Regions from separate parts of the Abyssisolibacter sp. ZYX002 genome, predicted to be linked through region 1. Evidence: riboswitches for the same ligand, from Rfam matches in the RefSeq annotation. Region 1 holds a riboswitch; each other region holds the start of a gene.
The links. A riboswitch is a leader RNA that binds a small molecule or an ion and turns the genes downstream of it on or off. The one in region 1 is predicted to bind cobalamin.

Region 1 (7,971 bases):
AAATAATATATTAGGAGAGTGAGAGATGACTAAACTAATAAAGCAAAAAACTGTTAAAAATTTAAAAGAGGAATATACATATAAGACAAAGAACTTAAAGCTACTTTTTTAGTATTGGAAGTAGCTTTAAGTATGTAATAGATGTTAAAAATAATAAAATCATTACTTTACCGAATGGATACCAGATTCCAAATCCTGATGATTTTTAGTAAAGATTTGATACCTTTGGTAAAGAAGGTAGTGAGGAAAATAGAATCAAAAGGGACGGTTGACGGTTCTTTTTGATTTACGATTTATAAAAATAATAAATCCTATAGACTGGAGAGAAGGTGAAAAGAATTGGAGCAAAGAGCTATATTAAAAAGAGCTAGTGAAATTATGGAGGAAGAAGTTATTTTACAAGTTTCTGATATAGAATTTGTATGTTTTGCTAATTTTATACCTTATGAGATAAATGTAGGGGATGAGTACGAGGTATCGCTAGGAATTACTATCTTAGATGATTTTAGTATATCAGAATCTACATCAAAAACAAAAGAGATAGAGCGTATAAATGATGGTTTTGAATATTTAATTAGAGGAAAGTTACAAGAAGGAGGAAAGATTGATGTTGGCATAATTCTTGAAAATGAATTGCTGGTAGAATATAAGTATTTGCTAGGTAAATATGTTGAAATGAAGGTAGATAGAATAAGTGTAGAATTCCTGTAGAGATATTTTTAACTGAATAAAATGGACGGTTTTTTTGATTTAACTAAACTAAATAAACTTTCACACCATGTAATTCCAGTGGATATGAATATTATCCGATTGAATAAAGTTGTGAATATATGAAAGTCAAATATATTAATATTCTTACAAATGAACCTAATTTAACATCAGATAAAGTTTATTTAGTAATTTTTATTGAGTTTAGTAATTTGGAATCTAATTCAGACGATTATATCAAATATATAATAATGAATGATCAAAACATGGTTATACCTTTTATGTTGCAAGGAACTTTGAGGTTGTTTCTGATAAGTTATGCCTATGTTGGATATACAGTATGAAATCTAAAGATAATTTTTCAAATATTCCAATAGATATTACATACAATTAATATAATATTGATAACGAACTAAAATTGAGGGTAGATTAAATCTCCCCTCAATTTTTATTTATTGATAGTTTAACTCTTGAACTTAATTAATCCTTATAACATTACTTATGTATATATAACCAGTAATCTACACTTTTATACTATCAATATTACTTATCATTTGCCTGCTTTTCAAGTAAATAATCATATAAATTAAGTGTATGCTTCTCACTACTTGGACTACCAGCGATATTTGTTATCTTCTGAATAAGCTGTTTATCAATAATTTTATTATTAAATACCTCTTCGTTATGAGAATCTGTATATTTTATCAGTAGGCTTAAAGCATTTCTCAGGTTCATATGATTATTCGTGTAGGATGTAAGATAAACCATCTCGTAAGCACTATGCAAACTATGATATAATCTTGGCTTGTAAAAATCAATATCTTCAGAGTTTAATTGACTATCCGAAAAAATAATAGAGCAAGAGCCTAATAGCTTAGACAAGTGTTCATCAAACATTTTATCTGCTTCTATTTGGACATCAGGTGTAGTATTATAGGTTTTATAAAGTGCAACTGATAAAGCTACACTGACTATTAATAAAAAAACAATGCAAATGGTCTTAAAATTTTTCAAAAAAATCACCTCCTTAACCACAGTATATATTATACAATATATATCATGGAATAAAAAGGCGATAGTTACTATTTTTTATTGAAGGCATACTCAAATAACTTATGAGCATCATTATATATTTCTTCTTTAGTGCTACCTAATATAACAGCTAAATATTCCTTGCCTTCATATGTTGCTGTAGCTATTAGACAGTACCCAGATTTATCTGTATGCCCTGTTTTAAAACCAGTAGCTTCTTTCAAATACCATTTGTTGTTTTTTTGTATAAGAAGATTTGTATTTATCCATAGTCTAAAATCAGGGTCGTTTTTACTATATTGTTTCCAGTCCTTAACTTTCATTTGGTCAGTTTTTACGATCTGGCGAATAGTAGGATTTTTATAAGCTTCGGAAGCTATAACAGCCAAATCTCTAGCTGTAGTATAATGATTTTCATCATGATAACCATCTACAGTAGCAAAATTAGACGAAATAGCGCCTAGTTTTTTAGCTTTTTCATTCATAAGAGTTATGAATCTATCGACAGCTGTGTCCACATCCATAGATTGGTTTTCTTCAGATTTTCTAGCACCATTCACAGCAAAAACATAGGCAGCATCATTGCCAGATGGCACCAACAAAGCATAAAGAAGCTGATTTACACTTAATTTTTCATTATAATCTAATCCAGCCCTACTAGAATCAAAAGATATTTTATTGGCTTCATCACCAACTTTAATTTCATCTTTCAAGTCCAAATAATCAAGTGCAGTAATAGCAGTTAAGATTTTAGTGGTACTAGCTGGATACATTTTTTTATTACCGTTTTTACTATAAATCAATTTAGAAATAGTGGGATCAGCCATGAAAACACTTTGAGCTGTTAAGCCTAGATCAGGAAAAATTAAGCTCTCCATTTCTGAAATACTAAGCGTCTTTTTAGGTGTAGATTTTTTAGCTTCAGCTACCTCTGTATTATCATTACCAGTGCTAGATATGTAATAGTATCCCAAAACACATAAGAATACAATTAAGCATAACCTTATAAAAATTTTAAAAATATTAGTTCTTTTTCTACGTTTAAACATATGCCCTCCTTCGTATATATTAGTAAATACAGTGTAGCATATTAGACGTAAAAATGCCATTAAAAAATATTACAGTTTAATTAAAATATTCAAGTTTGTAATAGTTGGGGATGACTTATGGAGGCTATCCCCAACTATTAATAAAGTAGCGTAGTAATTGAAAACGCTATAAATTTATTTAAAAGCGTCAACTACACCACCGTTATATTTCTCCTTAATGAAGTTTTTGACTTTCTCTGATTGTAAATATTGAATAAGTTTTTGATATACTTTTTTATTTTTTTCATTTTTTCTGATTGCAACAATATTTACATAAGGAGAATCTTTATCTTCTAATATAATAGCATCTTTAACAGGATTCAAATCAGAAGCAAGAGCGAAGTTACCATTTATCACAGCTAAATCTACATCAGGTAGTATTCTTGGTATTTGAGCAGCTTCAAGAAATTTAAACTTTAGATTGTGTGGATTCTTTACGATATCTTTCTCAGTAGCTTTTAGACCAGAGTTTTCCTTAAGCTTGATCAGTCCATTCTTCTCAAGTAGTAAAAAGGCTCTTCCTTGATTAACAGCACCATTTGGTAGTGCTATAGAGCTACCATCTTTGATGTCTTTGATAGACTTTATGCTTTGTGAATATACACCCAGTGGCTCGATATGAACACTGCAAAGAACTTCTAAATCAAGCTTACGCTCTGATTTGAAATCATTGAAGTATGGTGTATGTTGAAAAAAGTTAGCGTCTATTTCTTTATCAGAAAGAGCTATATTTGGCTTGATATAATCATTAAACTCAATAATTTCAAGGTTAATGTTCTCTTTTTTAAGGTCGTCTTTGATTAGAGCCAGTATTTCTCCATGAGGAACAGGTGTAGCACCTATTTTGATTGTGTTTTCCTTAGAACTTTTGTTGCAACCAGTTGATACAAATATAACTAGAGCAAATATAGACAATAAAATATAAAGTTGCTTTTTCATAATAATTACACTCTCCTATCTTTTACTTAAAATATTTTGTGAAACTTTATTTCCTATTAATTGTACACTTTGAACTAATACTATGATGAGGATTACAGATTCAAACATTATATCGGTTTGAAATCTTTGATATCCATATCTAAGAGCTAAATCTCCAAGACCACCACCTCCGATAGCTCCAGCCATAGCACTATAACCTATGATATTGATAATAGTTAGAGTTATACCTAGTACTAATGAAGGTAGTGCTTCGGGCAATAAAACTTTGAAAATTATTTGTCTAGTAGAACATCCCATAGCAATAGAAGCTTCGATAACACCTTTATCAACTTCCTTTAGAGAGTTTTCTACTATCCTAGCTATAAAAGGTGAAGCGGATATAGCTAGGGGAACAATACTTGCTGTAGTACCAATAGAAGTACCTACTATGAGTCTTGAAAGCGGAAAAACCAATATCATCAATATAACAAATGGTAGAGATCTACATATATTGACTATAAAGCTTAGTATAGAATTAAGAGTTCTTTTTTCATATATCCCATTTTTTTCAGTAATAAATAGTAATATACCAAGAGGGAAACCAAGTAAAATAGCAAAACTACTAGATAGTATTACCATATATATAGTTTCAAATAAAGAAGGTAAAACTAAACTAATAAAATTACTCATTACGAATCACCTCCAATCTTATAGATTTTTCATTAAGATAATTTATAGCCTTGTCAATTTCATTATCATCACCTTTAAATGCAACCACCAAAGTTCCTAAACTAGTAGACAATAGCTCATTAATATGGCCCGAAAGAATATTTATAGATATATCAAAAGATTTAATTAAATCAGATATAATAGGTTGGTGAGAGATATCACCATTAAAAATCAATTTATAAACTTTAGAGCTATCAGATAATGTAGCTAGACTTATATCATCTTTAGTCATATGTGATATGAATGCTTTAGCTGTGTTAGATTGAGGATTGCTAAACACCTTGTTAACGGTATCAAGCTCGATTATTTTTCCATTTTCCATGATAGCTACTCTATCACAAATATCTCTGATTACTTCCATTTCATGAGTTATCAATATAATAGTGATATTAAGTTTATTTTGAATATTCTTTAATAGCTTTAAAATTGATTTAGTAGTTTTAGGATCAAGGGCACTAGTAGCTTCGTCACATAATAATATATCTGGGTTATTGGCTAAAGCTCTAGCTATAGCAACTCTTTGCTTTTGACCTCCACTTAACTCGCTTGGATAACTTAAAGCTTTATCACTTAAACCTACTAAGTGTAAAAGTTCTTTAGCCCGTTTATTTATAGTATCTTTATCAAAGCCAGCTATTTCAAGAGGAAATGCTATATTTTTGATAACAGTCCTTGATTTTAATAGATTAAAATGTTGAAATATCATACCTATTTTTTTTCTAAAAACATTTAATTGTTTTTTGTTTATACTGTTTATATCAGTATTGTTAATGAGAATAGTTCCACTTGTGGCTTCCTCTAATCTGTTTATCAACCTGATAAGAGTAGATTTACCAGCACCACTTAAACCTATAATGCCGAAAATTTCATTTTCATTGATATCTAAACTTATGTCGTCAACAGCTGTAGTTACAGTAGAATTGTTGGTATATGTTTTAGTCAGATTTTTTATTTTTATCATATTGCACCTCCAGTTAAATATAAAAAGCTTCTTCCCTAAAAAGAAAGAAGCTACAGACAGTTAGACAAAAACCCAATTTCTGAGTTGTTACTAAAATTTCCGTTGCTCACTTATCTCTAAATAAGCTCTGCCACTCAATTTTAGAACGCCCCCGACTTGTGCTTTTACTACAGTCTAGAAATTTAATGACTTTGTCATAAATAAAATAAAAGCTTCTTTCTAAAAGAAGAAAGAAGCTTTTTAAAAAAAACCGCTTCCCTCATCTTTCGAAATTATTCGCAGGATTTAGCACCTCGTACATAACGTACAGGTTGCCGGGTTTCATAGGGCCAGTCCCTCCACCACTCTTGATAAGGAAATCAAAATTATATTCAGTTATTAAAATCTATTATAGATGTATTCTAAATAAAAGTCAAGAAATTTTAATATATTAACCATTTTAAGTAAAAGAATAACAATAAATCCTGAAATTTGAGGATAGTAGAATGTACACAAGGTGATAAATCAAACTATACTATATTATATTATGTAATATATTTAGTGTGAAAAAATATTAGTTATGGTAGAACAATGTAGATTAAGTCCATATAGCTAAATAACTACAATTAAAAACTAAAGTATTAATACTAAGAGTTTGGCTAGTTTAACAAAGTAAAAATATATCCTTTCAACTATTGAGATTGTTTGATATAGTGATATAATAATCATATATATAAATTAAATAATATCAAAGGTGCTCATAAATAGTGAGCTAAGAGGGAAAGAGGTGAAAAACCCCTACAGCCCCCGCTACTGTAAATAGATATGAAATCTTAATACCACTGACTATGTTGGGAAGGAAAGAGAGTAAAGAAATCTATGAGTCAGGAAACCTGCCTTTGATTGAGGATTGTAACTACTTCGGTGGGAAGTGTGTTAATATTAACATTCGATTATTAAAACACATAATTTCCATATGTGTTTTTTGCATTTAAAAATAAAACATAAGAATTGGAGTGTACAAAGGTGAAAAAAAATATAATGTTTCAAGGAACAGGGTCATCGGTTGGCAAAAGCTTATTAACAGCGGGTTTATGTAGAGTATTAGTTCAGGATGGATACAAAATAGCACCGTTTAAGTCGCAAAATATGGCATTGAATTCATTCGTAACAAAAGATGGCAAGGAAATGGGGAGAGCTCAAGTTGTACAGGCAGAAGCAGCTAACATACAGCCAACAGTAGAAATGAATCCTATACTACTCAAGCCTTCTAGTGATGTTGGATGTCAAGTTATAGTAAATGGACAGGTTTATAAAAATATGGACTCGTTTGACTATTATAACCACAAATCAGAGTTAAAAGAATGTATCATGAAGGCTTATAACAAGCTAGATGAAAAGTATGATGCCATCGTAATAGAAGGAGCAGGTAGTCCGGCAGAGATAAATCTAAGAGATAATGATATAGTAAACATGGGTATGGCAGAAATGGTCGATGCTCCAGTTTTGCTGATTGGAGACATAGATAGAGGGGGAGTATTTGCATCAATATATGGAACGATTAAGCTTTTGACAGAAGAAGAACAAAAGAGGATAAAAGGATTTGTAATAAACAAGTTTAGAGGCAATGTTGATATACTAATGCCGGGAGTAAAGATGATAGAGGAGAAAATAGGTATCCCATGCTTAGGAGTAATACCTTATATGAATCTTAATATAGATGATGAAGACAGCGTGACCGAGAGGTTTAAAGACAAAGGCAATGGAGATATCAATATAGGAGTAATCAAGCTTCCTTATATATCTAATTTTAGTGATTTTACACCACTAGAATTAGAGCATGGCATAAACGTAAGATATATACTAAATCCTAATGATTTTGATGATATTGATTTATTAATAATACCGGGAAGTAAAAATACTATAAAAGATATGAGATATTTATATGATACGGGTTTTGACAAAATTATATATAAACTTCACAAAAAAGGAGTTCCTATAATAGGTATATGTGGAGGATATCAAATATTGGGACAAACAATAAGTGATCCTGAAAATATGGAATCAACCACTAAGCAAATTAATGGACTTGGTCTACTAAGAACTAAAACTGTGATAACAAATAGTAAAGAGACAGTTCAAATTACAGGGATAATTAACAAAGATATAATATTAGGAGATGAACTTAAAAATACAAAAGTAAGTGGCTATGAAATCCATATGGGACAAACGGAGCTATTAGATGCAGTAACGCCATTTATTAAGCTAGAAGATGGTAGATTTGACGGAGCAACTGATGAATCAGGAAATATAATAGGAACATATCTACATGGAATATTTGAAAATGATGATTTTAGAAAGTCAATAATAAAAAAATTACTTAGTAAAAAAGGATTAGAGCTTAAAGAGAATGATATGAGCTATGAAGAATATAAAAAAAGAGAATATGATAAATTAGCTGATTTAGTTAGAAATCATCTAGATATAAGCAAAATAAAAGGTATCATGGGACTATAGTATGCAAAACGTAATAATGCTTACAGTAGCAGTAATATT
Region 2 (7,971 bases), on a different contig from region 1:
AAAGCACATTCAATAATATATAAAGTTGAATTGAAGTAAAAAATTATGTCGAATAATAACGAATTTGCAGTTTCATAATTCAAGTATTTTGTTATAATGAATATAAGAACGACGATTAATATAATAGAATAATTAGAATCTATAGTAGTACTACATCATGGAAGGGGACATAAAAATGAAAGTTGCTGATAATAGATTTGAAGAAAAATATATTGAAAGAATAAAAAAATTTCCTAATCAAATTTTAGATGAACATGAATATGCTATTCAGCAAGGATTTTCATATTTTGCTTCTGATAAATATAAAGATAAATTTATTGGTAAACCACCAAAAGGTGTTAAGAAAAAGATGATAAGAGATGCTATTGCTGGGAAAGCACCGCTACTGGGTGTTTTTTCAAATATGTTAGGTACTATAAGAGGTATGATACAAAACTTCAAAGATGCAGAAGAATATGTAGTAGAGCTTGAGAAAACGGGACGTATAGTAGATGAAAGCTCAATATGTAGTGAATCAGTATGGCAGGAGTTACAAAAATATGCTTGGGATAAGCATAATGTCCTTATTGGGTTTACAGAAGTGCCAAGAGAGTATATTTTTAAGAGAAAGGCTTTATTATTTAAATATGCTATCGTTTGTATCCAAGAAATGAAAGAAGAAGCTATTAGTAAAGCACCTTTAATTGAAGCTAGCTATGAGGCATTGCGTGTGTATAACAGTTTAGGCAAAGCCACTAATGATATGACTAGATGGCTAAAAGAAAATTATGGGATTAAATGTATGGCTTGTTCACCTATGGGAGGGCTAGTAGATACTGTACCTTTAGCTCAAAAAGCAGGGCTAGGAGGAGTAGGGCATAATGGATTATTGATAACTCCACAATTTGGACCTAGACAAAGGATATCTGTGATATTTGTAAATAGACCCATATTTGATTTTACAGATAGCAAAGAACATTTATGGATTAATGAGTTTTGTAAAAATTGCAGGACATGTGAAAGAAAATGTGAGGCAAATGCGATTTATACTAATAAAATCAAAAATGATACTACAGGATTTGTTACTTCTATAGATAGAGAAAAGTGCTACCCCTATTTTTCAAAGACTGGAGGTTGTGGAGTGTGTATCAAAGTATGTCCTTTTTCAAAAGGTAATAGTAGCTATGAAAAAATAAAGGATAGATATTTTAGTAAGGAAAAAAAGTATATTAATTAAGGTATATTCTCAAAACAAAATGATTTAGTAAGCTTGTATACAGTCAACCTCCAGCAGTATAAAAAACACAAGAGGTCTACAGCATGAAAGATGGCTTGAGATACCTGTTTCGACAAAGAAATACAAATATTCTATGTATTCACAAAAAATAAGAAGTGTGTTATAATGAAGGTCGAACGTTTTTAGTGTAACTATGAGGAATTTAAATATAAATAAACTTAATGATAAGGTAAATATACTAACAGATAGAGTTGAAAACAAGAGATTAAATTGCAGATATAATAAACTGCTGAGTAATATATGTTATATAAATAAACTGAATATAAATGTATAGGTGCTAATATAATTATTAGATAATAGGGAAGCTAGGTGAAATTCCTACACGGGCCCGCCGCTGTAAATAGCTTATAGTGTTCATATACCACTGCCTTTTTGGTGGGAAGGTTGAATATCTTAGAAAGCTTAAGTCAGAAGACCTGCCTTAACATAGATTGCATGACTCTACGGGATCTAGAGGTAGTATAATCATATTAGATGATGTACATATCCCCACCGTTATTCGTAATGGTGTTTTTTATTTGGTTAAATTCCTAGGACATGCTTTCTAGTAGTATCTATAACATTAATAAATAAAAAATAAGAGGTGGATTATGAACGTCAAAAAAATTAGTATTATAGGGGTATTTATTGCTTTATCAATAGTGGGGTCATTTCTCCCAATACCATCACCAGCAGGGACTGTTGCATTTGATTCAATGCCTGCATTTATTGTTGCTGTTATAATAAATCCAATAATGGGCGGAGTTGTAGGTGTGATGGCACATTTGTTGTCAGCATTATTAAAAGGATTCCCGATGACAGCACTTGTACATTTATTAGTAGCTTGTATGATGTTTTTTACGGTCTTTGTATTTGGAATAATATATAATAAAAATTATAAAGTAGTTTCTGTAATAATAGGAACAGCATTGAATGGGCCTGTGAGTCTAGTACCATTTATATTTATATTTGATGTTAAATTCTTTTACGCAATGTTATTGCCTCTTACGGTAGCTTCATTATTAAACATTGTAGTAGCTGTATTGGTTATACCAAAATTAAAGGAGATAGTTACTAATGAATAGAGATTTAGTTAGTTTTGATATAGGTTTAAATAAAAAACTTGTAGTTACTACAGACTGTAGTGGTAGTTGTGGTATGCTTGAGTTTGATGATGTCAAGGTCAGTAATGAAGTAGTCGCTTACTTTACTGCTAGAGTTGCATTGATGGAACTTATGAGTACAAAGGCTGTCCCGATAGGGTATAGTGTGCTTAATCTCACATCCAAGAGCTATGAGCCTATTCACTTAGGTGTCAAGAGAGCTCTTAGAGAATGTAATATAACAGACCTTAAGAGTATAAGTAGCTCAGAAACTAACTTTATCATGAGACAAACAGCTATAGGGGTAACGTTTTTAGGTATACTAGACTGTTTTCATAAAGAAGATTATAAAGATGATATTGCATATGGTGTTTTTGGTAAGCCTTTAGTGGGCAATGAGGTTCTTGAGCAGATAGATGATGTATTATCTTTAGAAGATTTCAGTAAGATTTTAAAAGATGACGATATATTAGAAATAATACCTGTAGGCTCAAAAGGTATAAAAACAGAGTTTGAAGGGTATTTTGATAAAAAATTGATAGATAATAAAGCTATAGATATAATCAAATCAGCTGGTCCATCTACATGCATTATAGTAAGCTACAAATATGATAGTAATAAATGCTTAAAAGAAAGATATAAAGATTTGTTTTGTGATTTACAAATAATAAAATAGCCACAAATTGAAGTGAGTGTCAATTTACAAATGGACACTCTTTTTATTACAACATTTTGAAAGTTTAATACTTTTTTGTAATGTTTTGCGAATTATTTTTAAGAGAACGTAAAAATATAGTTAAATAAAAATAACTTTTATAGAAAATATTGACATGCAAAAAATCGCTTGGTAAAATTATTAATAACACCAACCAAATAATATACATTCCAATATACAAATCTTTATACTACTTGTACACATATTCAGATATATATCCTATAAAACCAGAGGGGTGATAAATTTGAAATATGAATGTAGTGATATCTTTATGATAAGGACACCGAGCTTACCTATTGAAAAATTTCTATGTTTACAAAATTCCGATAATGATATGAAGAAATTCATTACAGACAATAAGTTATATGATTTTATAAATGAAAGTTTACTATTTTCTAGTAGGTCTTTGCAGAAATCTTTAGACAAAGATATAAAAAAGAAAAAGAAGTTAAATAATTATAATCTTAGTCTTATTAAATATGTTACAAGAGCATCGACTAGACCAACTCCATATGGGTTACTTGCAAGTGTTGGATTGGGTAGATTTATGGATGCTAAAGATACTCAGATAATAATAGATAATGATAAATTTATAAGAGATGCTAATATAGATAATTATTGGATTTGTTGCATTATACAAGAACTAGAAAAGCAAGATGAGATTTTAACGAAATTAAACTTTAAGTTCAATACACTTTGTTATAAATATGGCGATAGGATGAAAAATCCTTACGATTCGAATTATGGTGTTATTAGCGGTAATGAAGAGTTTGTACAAGAGAATAATATTAAGCATTCTGCATTAGTTGATTTAGTTAAAAAATATTCAGAAAATTTTATAAATTTTGAAAAATTAAAACTCATCATTTCTCAAAAATACGAAGGAGTTCCAGATTCTTTGGTAACTAATACTTTAAAAAAGTTAGTTGAAAACGAATATTTACTATCAGATTTGAGAATCCCTGCTTACTGTGATGACTGCTTAGAACATGTTATACAAAAGTTAGAGGAGATAAAATATAATGGCGAGAAAATGTACAAGCTTAAAATATTAAAACAACAGATAGATAAATACATCAAGAGTGATAATTTCAAAGAAGGAGCAGTCGTAATACAGGATATAATTAAAGTCACAGAAAGTATAAGCAAATCAAAAGACTATTTAAAGGTAAATAGGGGATTAGTCTTTAAAGAAAACAATTTACCTTATGAACTAAAAGTGAAAATGGAGAGTTTCGTAGATGTATTAAGCGATATATCTGTAAATCAAAAAGTGTTTTCTAAGCTTGATAAATTCATTGATAAATTCTCAGAAAACTATGGTTTTGGGGTAGAAGTTCCATTAATTGAAATAATTGATGCTAATGGATTTGATGGATTATCATTAATTCAAAGCACTGACAAAAAGACTTTTGAAAAAGAAACAATGGTTAAAGGTATCATTGATAGAAAAATCTTATATGCACTAATGAAGAATGAGGAAGAGATTAACCTAAAAAAGTCTGATTTTGAAGACGTAATAAAAAAATATCCAATAAATAATCATGCTAAATCCTTTGACATCAACTTCTTTATAACGAAGGCAGATGGTGATTACAATATAACTGTTGGACCTAATATCGGAGCATCTAAGGGAGGCAATATGTTCCAAAGATTTGCAAACTGCTTTGATAAAGAAGATTTCAAAGAATACAACAAGATATATGAGAAAGAGAAGATGACCTCAGATGACGAATATGTATTAGTGGAAGCTAGAGAACTCAATGTAAGAGGTAGAGCTAATAATATAACAAATAAGTTCATGAATTATGATTATTATATACCAATAGCGTTAACTGATGAGGATTCATCTAAGCAAATCACAATAGAAGATTTAGTGGTGGGATTATCTCGTAATAGAAAAGTGTATCTAAAAATAAATGGTAAAGATAAGATGTGCAAAATTGTAACAGATAATATGCTAAATACAAGAGCAAATAGTAAGTTATTGAGACTGCTAAAAGAGATATCTTCGAGCTATGAGAGCAATATCATAAATAGATTAGTTTCATTATATGACAACAAGTATACCTATGTACCGAGAATCAAATTAGAGGGAATTACAATACATCTTAGAAGATGGATGCTTTCAGAACATATGGTTGATTTAGAGAACTTTGAGAAATTTAAGAATAGTTTAGAAGGTTTTTGTAGTGAATACTCTGTAGATAAGCTAGTTTATATGTGTGAATATGACAATAGACTGATACTGGATTTAGATAAAGATGAATCTATAAAAATACTTTATTCAACTATAAAAAAACAAAGAGATATTAAACTATGTGAATTAGAGATAGGATTGCTAGATAATGGTATTGTAAAAGATAAAATGGGTAAAAATTATGTGTCTGAAATGATATTTTCATTTACACTTAATAATAATGGGAAGATAGTAACTAATGATAGTAAACAAGGACAAGTTAAGCAAAATCTACTTTTACAAAGCAATAACAGAATATTTGAACCGTTTAAAGATGGATGGGTATATGTAAAACTCTATGGTATAGGAAGTAGAGAAAATGAAATACTTAGCAAGATAGAAGGCGTACTTAAAAGTACCCAGTGTTCTAAGTTCTTTTATCTTAGATATCATGATGAATGTGGAAAACATCTTAGGATTAGATTTAAGTTTAGTAGTGAAAAAAAAGCGATTGAGAAAATCATAGTTATAAATGAGTGGCTTAGAGAGTTAAGACAGAAAGCGCTAATTAATAAATGGGTATATGATACTTATCATAGAGAGTTAAATCGATATGGAGGATTAGAGGTAATAGAAGAAACTGAGAATTTATTCTTCGCTGATAGTATTTTTGCTATAAAAGTATTAGAGTTGGTAGATATCAAGAATGAAAGTGACAGAGAAAAAGCTTATGTGATTGGACTTAGTATGATGCTAAAAGGACTAACAGAGACTGATATGGATATGTTTGCAATCCTAGACACTAATAAGTTTTCTAATTCATATAGACAAGAATTCAATAAAAACAAATCAAAATACGTAAATATGGTTGAAAAAGTTTTATTAAATAATGGAGATTATAAAGATTCAATGTTTGAAAATATGAAAAATAGTGCGCTTTTTAGAGAAAAAGCAGCAAGATTGTTAAAAGCTAAATTATCGAAATATTCAGACAAAAACAATATTACAAATCATAGAGCAAGTATAATACTATCTTTAATGCACATGTATTGCAATAGACTCACTGGTTTTAGAGCATATGAAGAAAGATATCTTTCGATGATTAGGCATTCATTACACATGATTATAGAAAGGAATAAACACTTAAATAAGAGTTTCACAGTTTCATAAGAGTATATTAATCATATAAATAGTTTTTAATTCTTGGGGGGATAAAACTATAGACTAAAAGGAGATGATGCATATAGGAGATTTCAAAGATTTTGAATTAGATCTAAAGCAAGTTAATAATAATGGTGGAGCAACTACGCTATCTACTATTTATCCAACGTATTTTTCATGTGTTTATTCATGTCATTGTACCAAAATTGGATGTAGTGATGATTGCCCTACACAAATTCAATGTATTCCATAGATTAAGCATATAGTGATAGAAAGGTAATAGCTAAGGAGTAGTTCTTTAAAAGATTTTACTCGAGCATACTTTAGATTATTAGCTCAGCTGTTTGCTAAAACGTGTGATGATAATATGAGTATGACTTGAGATTGTAAAATGCATTCATTAACTTCGAGGGAGGTGAAAAATATAGGAACTATAAGGATTTTGACTTAGATCTTAAGAAAGTTAGTGGAAATGGTGCAGAGATTCAAAGTATTTTAACGACTAATGGTCCAGCTTGTCTTGTTCAGCAGTAACAATTGTATATAGCTGTGGAGGTTGCAGTGAAGCTTGCCTACCACCAAATGAATCTCAAGATCAATGTCTGCCATAGTTTGGCATTAGAAATTAATAATTGAAAGGGAGATGATTAAAATAGGAAATTTTAAAGATTTTGATTTAGACATTAAGAAAGTTAGTAATAAAGGTGTAGAAGTAAATGAAGCAACATTAGGTGTTATTTGTACTTATATAATAACTAAAGTAGTAGATTCACTTTTTCAAAGTTGTACAGGTTGTAGTAACGTTTGTCCACCACCGAATGAATCACAAGATCAGTGCCTTCCTTAAACACATAATAAGTTAGTAAGTAATGTTGAGTAGAAGTTGTCCAAGTGCCATTGTTATTTTTTAACATTTAGTTATTCTCCCCAAGAATTATATAAAATTAAATAGGAGTGGACTATGAATAAAAAAAATATAGTTGCAATTATAGGCACTAATAATAAAGATTCAACTACAAAATTGATTACAAACAGATTGTTAGAGAATATAGCAATTAATAACAATGACTATTATTACTCTATATATTGTTTGAGCGATTATGATATAAAATATTGTGAGGGTTGTAATAATTGCTTTAAACAAGGTTTTTGTCCAGTAGATAAAATAGATGATTTAAGAATAATAAAAAATAAATTAAGTAAAGCAAATATAATACTATATTCAAGTCCCGTATATGTTCACAATGTAACAGGTATAATGAAGACATTCATGGATAGAACTGCATTATCATGCCATGTTTTAGATTTTGCAGGTAAATTAGGGTTTACATTAACAACAACATATAGAAGTGGTCATGAAAAAGTAGGAAAATTATTAAGAGAATATCAAGGTTTTGTAGGAATAAAAAGTCTTGATAATTTTACATTCATTCAAAACAAAGATTCAATAGAAGAATTTGTTAAAATAAGCACACAAAAATTTTTAGAAAAAATAGAACAAAATTATGGATATTCTAATAATTTATTGGAACAAATGTTTAACACATTAAAAGATACA
Region 3 (7,971 bases), on a different contig from region 1:
GTTTAGTTATTAATTACCTTGAAAAACAATCATTCAATACATTCACAAATTTTTATTAGTATTCTATAATGAATGACGAATAGACACTATAATATCTAGCTAGGGGGATTGGTTAATATCAAAATTAAAAGAATTATATTTATTATAAGTTTATTGATGTTTCTTATAATAGGTTGTGGTGGCAAGACATTAGACGAGACATCAGAATGTCAATTTTACAAAAAAGGAATTGATATTGTATTTGAAGGTAGAGAAAACCTTAAATCACCTACTCATGTCATAAGCTTAAAATCTAATTTTTTTACTACATACGACAACTATAAATTAAGCAGTTTACAAAGAGAGTATTATCAATTAATAAAGCGATATTCAATTTCATATAATAATTACAAGGAAAAAAGCTCTATAGACAACTTGGACAGTATTACAGCAAACATGAAAAGAATTAATTCGTTTATGGAGAAAAACAAAGAAGTTGTTACTAAAATTGCCAAGGCACGCTAGCCTTGTTTTTTTTGCTCGAAAATAATACTAAAAAACATAAAAAAATAAAAAGTGTAACATTAGATACTATTTTTGTAAAAAGATTATGCTATAATTGAAATTGTTGACGATTAACCAATTATTGTCAACAAATAAATAATAATCCAACAAATTCATGGAAATATAAAGATTAAAAATATGTAGTGGTAGTGGTCAATTGAATAGAGTCTAGTCGTGATTTTCTATGAAGAATTGGTTAAAAAAGGAGAGGAAGAAATGAACAAAGATTTTTTTAAAATGAGTAGAGAAGCATTGACAGAATTCATATTTGAAAAAAAAGCAGAGCTAGGAGATGAAGTATGCATTTTAGAACATAATTTTCAAATTGATGACTTATTAAAATTTGCAGATATTGTTGGAGATACATCTTCTCTTTTGAAGATGACAATGGAAACAGACGCAGATTATTTATTGTATGCAGGGGCCAAATTTTTCACAGAAGCAGGCTGTATATTATGTCCAGACAAGAGAATTATGCAAGCCAATCTTAAAGCGGATTGTCCATTAACTTATACTATTGATGAAAATGAAACAGAAAGAGTGTTTAATGATATAAGCAAAAAAAATAAAAAAGAGCTAGTACCAGTGTGTTATTTTACAGCAAGTTATAAACTAAAGAGTTTTAGTGGAAGAAATGATGGCACAACATGTACCGCAGCTAATGCGTATAATATAATACTATATTATTTAAACCAAGGAAAATCTATTTTCTTTACACCTATGAGTAATATTGCATTTAACGTAGTTAAAGAGTTACAGTTAGAAGACAAAGACGTAGCATTGATTGATGAAAAAACAGATATAAATTCTATCACAGGAGAAGAAAAGATATATATATGGGATGTAGGATGTTATGTACATTCTAATTTTAAAACACAGGATGTTGACAGATTAAGAAAGAAATATAAAGACATGAAATTCATATCTCATTTAGAATGTTTACCTGATGTTATAGAAAAGTGTGAATTTGCTAGTTTTACAAATGGAATTACTGATATTCTTAGAAACAACCCAAATCAAGATGAGTGGGGATTTGCAACAGTGAGCAATTTTGCCGAAAGATTAGCCAAGCAATATCCAAATAAAACGATATTGCCAGTAAGACCAGACTTAGTCTGTGAGGATATGATACTTACAGATTTACCACACTTAGCTGATAGTTTACAATCTATTGTTGATTATAAGAATGGTAAAGGAGAACTTAGAACAGAATTAAAAGTTCCTGAAGAGCATAGAATCTATGCATTAAAGGCTATAAATAAGATGTATAGCATATTAGCTGGATTGGAAAATGTAAGTACAATATAGATAAAAAAATTAAAACCCGGAATGTTCATGGATTTGTTAGATACATATTCTATGAATCTTTCGGGTTAATTAAGTTAGACAGATTACTATCGTTTAACAATATATTATTTAAAGCATCTATATTTATTATTTTAAAAGAGCGGTTTTTAAAAGATAGAATGTTTTTATCCTGTAAGATTTTAAGCTCTCTAGATAGTGAGGGTCTAGAGACATTAAGGTATTCAGCCAAAGCTTTTTTTGAAAATGGAAGAGTGATTTCTTTAGATTTTTCTTTGTTAAATGAATCTATTAAGTAATGGCTCAGTCTTGCTTGGATAGACCTATGAGATAAGATGCTAATTTTATTTTTTAATGTAATCATTGAATTTGATACAGACTCTAGAAAGTTATGCATAATAGCTGAATCAAGAGTAAATAGTTTTAACAAAGCATTTTTATGTAAAAGGAGAATGGTGCTTTTACCATAGACCGTTACAATAGCATCATAAAATTTAATAGTAGCAAAAATTGAAGGCTCAGCAATCAAAGAATAATCATCTTTTTTTGTTATTATTACAACTTTTCCACAAGGAAGTAATTTTTCAACATGAACACAACCTGAAATTAGTATTCCCATTGTATCAGCTGACTGGTTATAAGAGAAAACTATTTGCTTTTTATCATAACAGTGTATTCTATAGTTTATATTAGATAAAAGGTGTCTAATTTCATCTTTAGTTTTATTTTTAAATAGATTTGACCGTTGTAGAGATAACAATAAATCAGAGTCTTTCATATTAAAAATCCTTTCCCATATTAACAATATATAATAATAGATACTATTTACCCAATTATATTATAGTACAAATAACAATAAATGTAAAACAATAACAAAATTTTTCAGAATATCCCAAATGATTACTATAGTATAAGTTACGAGCAATACTGTTAAAACAATAAATAGACTTTTACTAAAGATGGTCTTTTCATAAGAATCTCTTTGGCATATAATAAAATGGAGATTATAATATAAAAGAATAGGAGAGTGAATATGAATGAATTTATAATTAAACCAATAGGCTATATAGATTCTCCCTATAGAAGATTAAAAGATATACCATCTCAAAGTATATACTCTAAAGAAAAGAGAGCTATAATAAATATAAAAGATGAATACAAAGAAGGGCTGAAAGATTTAGATAAATTTACTTATATAGTAATTCAATTTTATTTTCATGAATCAACAGACTATGATTTGTTAACACCTACACCTTGGAGTGAAGAACTAAAAGGAGTATTTTCAACAAGATCACCTAGAAGACCAAACCCTATAGGGATTACTATTGCTAAACTAATTGAGATAAAAGGAAGTAAACTAATTATAGAAGGAGTAGATATGTTAGATAAAACTCCAATAATTGATATAAAACCATACTTAGAAAATCTTAATCCCAAAATTGATTAGCTTAAGTAGAAGTTAAAAACAGTTTGAGTTGTTTACATAGAACGATTCAAACTGTTTTAGTATTTCAGTATTTTCTATGAAGATGCAAATGATAATTATCGACCAATAGTAGTAGTAAATTCTTAATTAATGTAATATAATAATAAACAGAAAATATAATGATAAATACTATCATATAAATTATAATACGAGGTGTAAATATGAGGGAAAGACTTATGAGAACAGAGTTACTCATAGGCGAAAAAGCACTAGAGAAAATCAATGATTCGACAATAGCAGTATTTGGAATAGGGGGAGTAGGAGGATTTGTAGTAGAAGCGCTAGCTAGAGCAGGAGTTGGAACACTTATATTAGTAGACTTTGATAGAGTGGATGGAACAAATATAAATAGACAAATAATAGCGTTAGATAGTACTATAGATAGATTAAAAGTTGATGTCATGAAAGAAAGAATCAAAGACATCAACAGTGATATAGATGTCAAGACTTATCCAATATTGTTTAATAAAGATAACATGGGTGATATTTTTGATATAAAGATAGATTACGTAATAGATGCAATAGATATGGTATCTTCAAAGCTACTATTAATAGAAAAGTGTAAAGAAAAAAACATACCAATAATAAGTAGTATGGGTACAGGGAACAAGCTAAATCCGACCATGCTTAGAGTAGCAGATATATATAACACTAGCATTTGTCCATTAGCTAGAGTTATGAGAAGAGAACTACGTAAAAGAAATATAAAAGATTTAAAAGTAGTCTACTCAACAGAAGAAGCAATATTGAGAGAAGAAAACAAACCTAAAGATGGCAGTAGGCCAGTGACAGCGAGCATTTCATTTGTTCCATCAAGTGCAGGTCTGATAATAGCATCTGAGGTGGTTAAAGATATAATTAAGAAGTAAGGAGAATGAACATGAAGCAGATAGGCTATGTATTTGGTGTAGAAGGCAAAAGGGCTATAATAGACGTAAAAAGAGTGTCTGCATGTGGCGAAAACTGTGCAGATTGTAGTTCCTCATGTAAGATGCCAACAGTACGAGTAAATGTAGAAAATACACTAGAAGCGAAAAAAGGTGATTATGTAGAAATAAGCTCTGAGAGTAAAACAATCTTAAAATACACATTTTTAATATATGGAATACCATTAATCATAATGTTAGGAGCAATAGCAATAAGCATGGCTTTATTAAAAAAAGTAGGATACACGAATGATTCGCTTAGTCTAGTAATAGGGTTATTGTTTTTAGGACTATCTTACTTTATATTAAAGCGAGTAGATAATAATGCAAAAGGAAAGATAGAGTTTAAGATGACGAGGATTATGAATCAAAAATAATAGGAGGTGTATTTTTGGTAGATGATTTAAATATAAAAGATATAAACAATATCATATTTAAATCAGATAAAATAGTTATAATATGCTTTTATTCTTCAATTTTTAAGCCTAGTTTAACTACTATAGAGTACATATCAGAAGCGGTTAAAAAAGATAACCAATTTGATATATATAAAGTTGATTATTATAAACATAAAGAAATAGTTAAAAATTTCGAGGTAATAACAGTTCCAACCATAATCTTTTTTAAAGAGGGTAAAGAAAAATATCGTACTTCAGGTTCATTTAAAGAAAAACAAATAAAAGATATAATAGGATTTGTTAAAGTTTGTTAACATACTGAAATTTTATGATTGTAACATATTAAAAAATGATATAATCTATAGTGGACAGATACTATAGGAATTATAAAAACTAAACTTTTTAAGGAGGAACTGCTTACATGGAATTTAAAAGAGTAGCTAATTACGACCCTGAAATTATGAAAGCTCTAAACAACGAGATAGATCGTCAAAAAAATGGATTAGAGTTAATAGCTTCTGAGAACCTCGTAACAGAAACGGTTATGGAAGTGATGGGAAGCCATTTAACAAACAAATATGCAGAGGGATATCCAAAAAAGAGATATTATGGTGGATGTGAATTTGTTGATGAGGTTGAAATACTTGCAATAGAGAGATTAAAAAAGCTTTTTGGTGCAGACCATGCTAATGTTCAGCCTCATTCAGGATCAAACGCTAATTTTGGAGTTTATTTTTCAGTTCTAAAACCTGGAGATAAAGTTTTAGGTATGAATCTTAGCCATGGAGGACATTTAACACATGGTAGCCCTGTAAATATGTCAGGAGCATACTTTGATTTTGTAGCTTACGGAGTAGATAAAGATACAGAAGTATTAGACTACGAAGAAGTTAGACAACTGGCATTAAAAGAAAAACCAAAATTAATAGTGGCTGGTACAAGTGCATATCCTAGAATAATAGATTTTGCAAAATTCAGAGAGATAGCAGATGAAGTTGGAGCGTACTTAATGGTAGATATGGCACATATAGCTGGTTTAGTCGCAGCAGGATTACATCCTAGCCCAATACCATATGCTGATTTTGTGACAACTACAACTCATAAAACACTAAGAGGACCAAGAGGTGGAGCAATACTATGTAAAGCTGAGTATGCAAAGATGATAGATAAAGCTATATTCCCAGGAATCCAAGGTGGACCACTAATGCATGTTATAGCAGCTAAAGCAGTAAGCTTCAAAGAAGCATTACAGCCAGATTTTGTAGATTATCAAAAGCAAGTAGTAAAGAATGCCAAAGTTTTAGGGGAAGAGCTAGTAAAAAGAGGATTTAAATTAGTATCAAATGGAACAGACAATCATCTAATATTACTTGACTTAAGAAATAAAAATCTTACAGGTAAAGAAGCAGAGAAAAAGCTAGAAGCTGTAAGAGTTACAACAAATAAGAACACCATACCATTTGATCCACAAAGTCCATTTGTAACAAGTGGCCTTAGAATAGGTACACCAGCAGTTACGACTAGAGGGCTTAAAGAAGAGGATATGGTAGAAATAGCTCAGATAATAGATGATACGTTGACAGAAAAGAGAGATTTAAAAGAAATAGAAAAACAAGTATTAAATTTATGTGACAAATATCCGATTTATTAATATAATAATTATAACCAACAAAGTCTATAGGTGCCTTGAAAAAGGAGAATAGGGAATAGAGTGAAAATCTCTAACGGTCCCACCACTGTAAGGTGGAGCGATATAAAAGATATCACTGGATTCAGTCTGGGAAGATTTATAGAGCAATGAAACCAAGTCAGGAGACCTGCCTATAAGGCTATATATTCATGAGTAATGGTAAAGTTCATGGTTTATTTGATGTACTTCAAATAAGCCGTGAACTTTTTTATTTTACAAAAGGAGGATAAAAATGAAACTACTAAATGAAACATTGAAAAAAATCACATCACTAGATGAAGAGGCAATGAGCATAACAAGAGAAAGAATCGACAATCTAATCAAACCAATAGGTAGCATGGGAAAGCTTGAAGACATAGCAGTAAAATTGTCAGGGATAACAGGAGAACTTCATCCCAAAGTAGATAAAAAAGCTATCATAGTATTAGCAGGAGATCACGGTGTGTGTGAAGAAGGAATCGCAAAAAGTGATCAAATAGTTACAGCTATGCAAACCATAAACTTTACTAAAGGACTGACAGGAGTATGTGCAGTAGGTAAACTAGTGGGTGCAGATATCATATCAGTAAATGTAGGAGTTAAGCATGAGATAGACAACAAAGATGTGATAAATAAAGTCATAAGAAGGGGAACAAACAACATAAAAAAAGGCCCTGCAATGAGCAGAGAAGAAGCAATAAGGTCAATAGAGATAGGAATAGAAGTAGCGATAGAACAGATTAAAAAAGGTAAAAACATACTAGCAACTGGAGAGATGGGCATAGGAAACACAACACCAACAACAGCGATACTAAGTGCTATAGCAGGATATACACCAGAGGAAATAACAGGAATAGGAGCAAATTTGCCTGTAGAGAGATTACAAAACAAAATAGATGTTATTAAGACAGCTATAAAAGTAAACAAACCAAACCCAAGTGATGCAATAGATGTATTAGCTAAAGTAGGAGGATTTGAAATAGGAGCAATGGCAGGAGTGATGATAGCTGGTGCAGCATATAAAACACCGGTAGTGATAGATGGTTACATATCCACAATATCAGCAATATTAGCATGTACATTGGAGCCTAAAGTTAAAGAGTATTTACTACCATCACATAAATCACACGAAAAAGGAGCAAAGTATGCTACTCAGTATCTTGGATTAAATCCAATGCTAGATATGGACATGAGACTAGGAGAAGGTAGTGGTGCAGCTTTAGCGTTTAATATAATAGAGTCAGCAACCTATATGAATAAAGAAATGATCACATTTGCTGAAGCTGGTATCCAGCCCTAATGAGTACACATATTAACAATTTAACTAATAAAAAATCAACTAGAAGTTTTAGTTGATTTTTTTATTTTGCGTTTTATATGAGTTTTTTGATTGTGAATCAAGCCAAGAATTAGAAGTATACAAATTGGAAAATAATGATATCAAATTAATGAAGATATAAAATAAAAAATATTGACAATTTTACAATAAAATATTAAAATATATTTAAATGTAGCAAAAAATGTAATTAGTTACAAGATTTAAGTGATTTAAAACCAAATTAAAAGGAGGAATGTATAATGTCTAAAAAGTTTATATCTATTTTATTATTGGTATTATTACTTATTAACCCAGTAAAACTTCAA

Region 2: it holds a riboswitch for cobalamin, as region 1 does, so the genes downstream of both, P3X86_RS04675 (ECF transporter S component) here and P3X86_RS10975 (cobyric acid synthase) in region 1, are expected to answer to the same signal.
Region 3: it holds a riboswitch for cobalamin, as region 1 does, so the genes downstream of both, cobT (nicotinate-nucleotide--dimethylbenzimidazole phosphoribosyltransferase) here and P3X86_RS10975 (cobyric acid synthase) in region 1, are expected to answer to the same signal.

What each region holds. Positions count from the first base shown of each region.
Region 1 is NZ_JARMXH010000003.1:192,079-200,049, forward strand. Features, by position in the region: gene P3X86_RS10940 (hypothetical protein) at 1-6, shown strand, start outside; gene P3X86_RS10945 (hypothetical protein) at 340-711, shown strand; gene P3X86_RS10950 (hypothetical protein) at 1,252-1,722, opposite strand; gene P3X86_RS10955 (D-alanyl-D-alanine carboxypeptidase family protein) at 1,791-2,789, opposite strand; gene P3X86_RS10960 (MetQ/NlpA family ABC transporter substrate-binding protein) at 2,964-3,773, opposite strand; gene P3X86_RS10965 (methionine ABC transporter permease) at 3,783-4,436, opposite strand; gene P3X86_RS10970 (methionine ABC transporter ATP-binding protein) at 4,429-5,436, opposite strand; SAM riboswitch class I at 5,693-5,793, opposite strand; cobalamin riboswitch at 6,151-6,330, shown strand; gene P3X86_RS10975 (cobyric acid synthase) at 6,457-7,932, shown strand; gene cbiB (adenosylcobinamide-phosphate synthase CbiB) at 7,934-7,971, shown strand, end outside.
Region 2 is NZ_JARMXH010000001.1:1,026,985-1,034,955, reverse strand. Features, by position in the region: gene P3X86_RS04680 (4Fe-4S dicluster domain-containing protein) at 176-1,216, shown strand; cobalamin riboswitch at 1,532-1,714, shown strand; gene P3X86_RS04675 (ECF transporter S component) at 1,867-2,340, shown strand; gene P3X86_RS04670 (hypothetical protein) at 2,333-3,034, shown strand; gene P3X86_RS04665 (lantibiotic dehydratase) at 3,318-6,422, shown strand; gene P3X86_RS04660 (hypothetical protein) at 6,490-6,666, shown strand; gene P3X86_RS04655 (hypothetical protein) at 7,057-7,260, shown strand; gene P3X86_RS04650 (flavodoxin family protein) at 7,375-7,971, shown strand, end outside.
Region 3 is NZ_JARMXH010000001.1:1,099,384-1,107,354, reverse strand. Features, by position in the region: gene P3X86_RS05025 (hypothetical protein) at 109-504, shown strand; gene nadA (quinolinate synthase NadA) at 760-1,851, shown strand; gene P3X86_RS05015 (Crp/Fnr family transcriptional regulator) at 1,901-2,626, opposite strand; gene tsaA (tRNA (N6-threonylcarbamoyladenosine(37)-N6)-methyltransferase TrmO) at 2,882-3,295, shown strand; gene P3X86_RS05005 (tRNA threonylcarbamoyladenosine dehydratase) at 3,496-4,203, shown strand; gene P3X86_RS05000 (SoxR reducing system RseC family protein) at 4,215-4,637, shown strand; gene P3X86_RS04995 (thioredoxin family protein) at 4,652-4,972, shown strand; gene P3X86_RS04990 (serine hydroxymethyltransferase) at 5,080-6,309, shown strand; cobalamin riboswitch at 6,321-6,497, shown strand; gene cobT (nicotinate-nucleotide--dimethylbenzimidazole phosphoribosyltransferase) at 6,581-7,627, shown strand; gene P3X86_RS04980 (deaminase domain-containing protein) at 7,906-7,971, shown strand, end outside.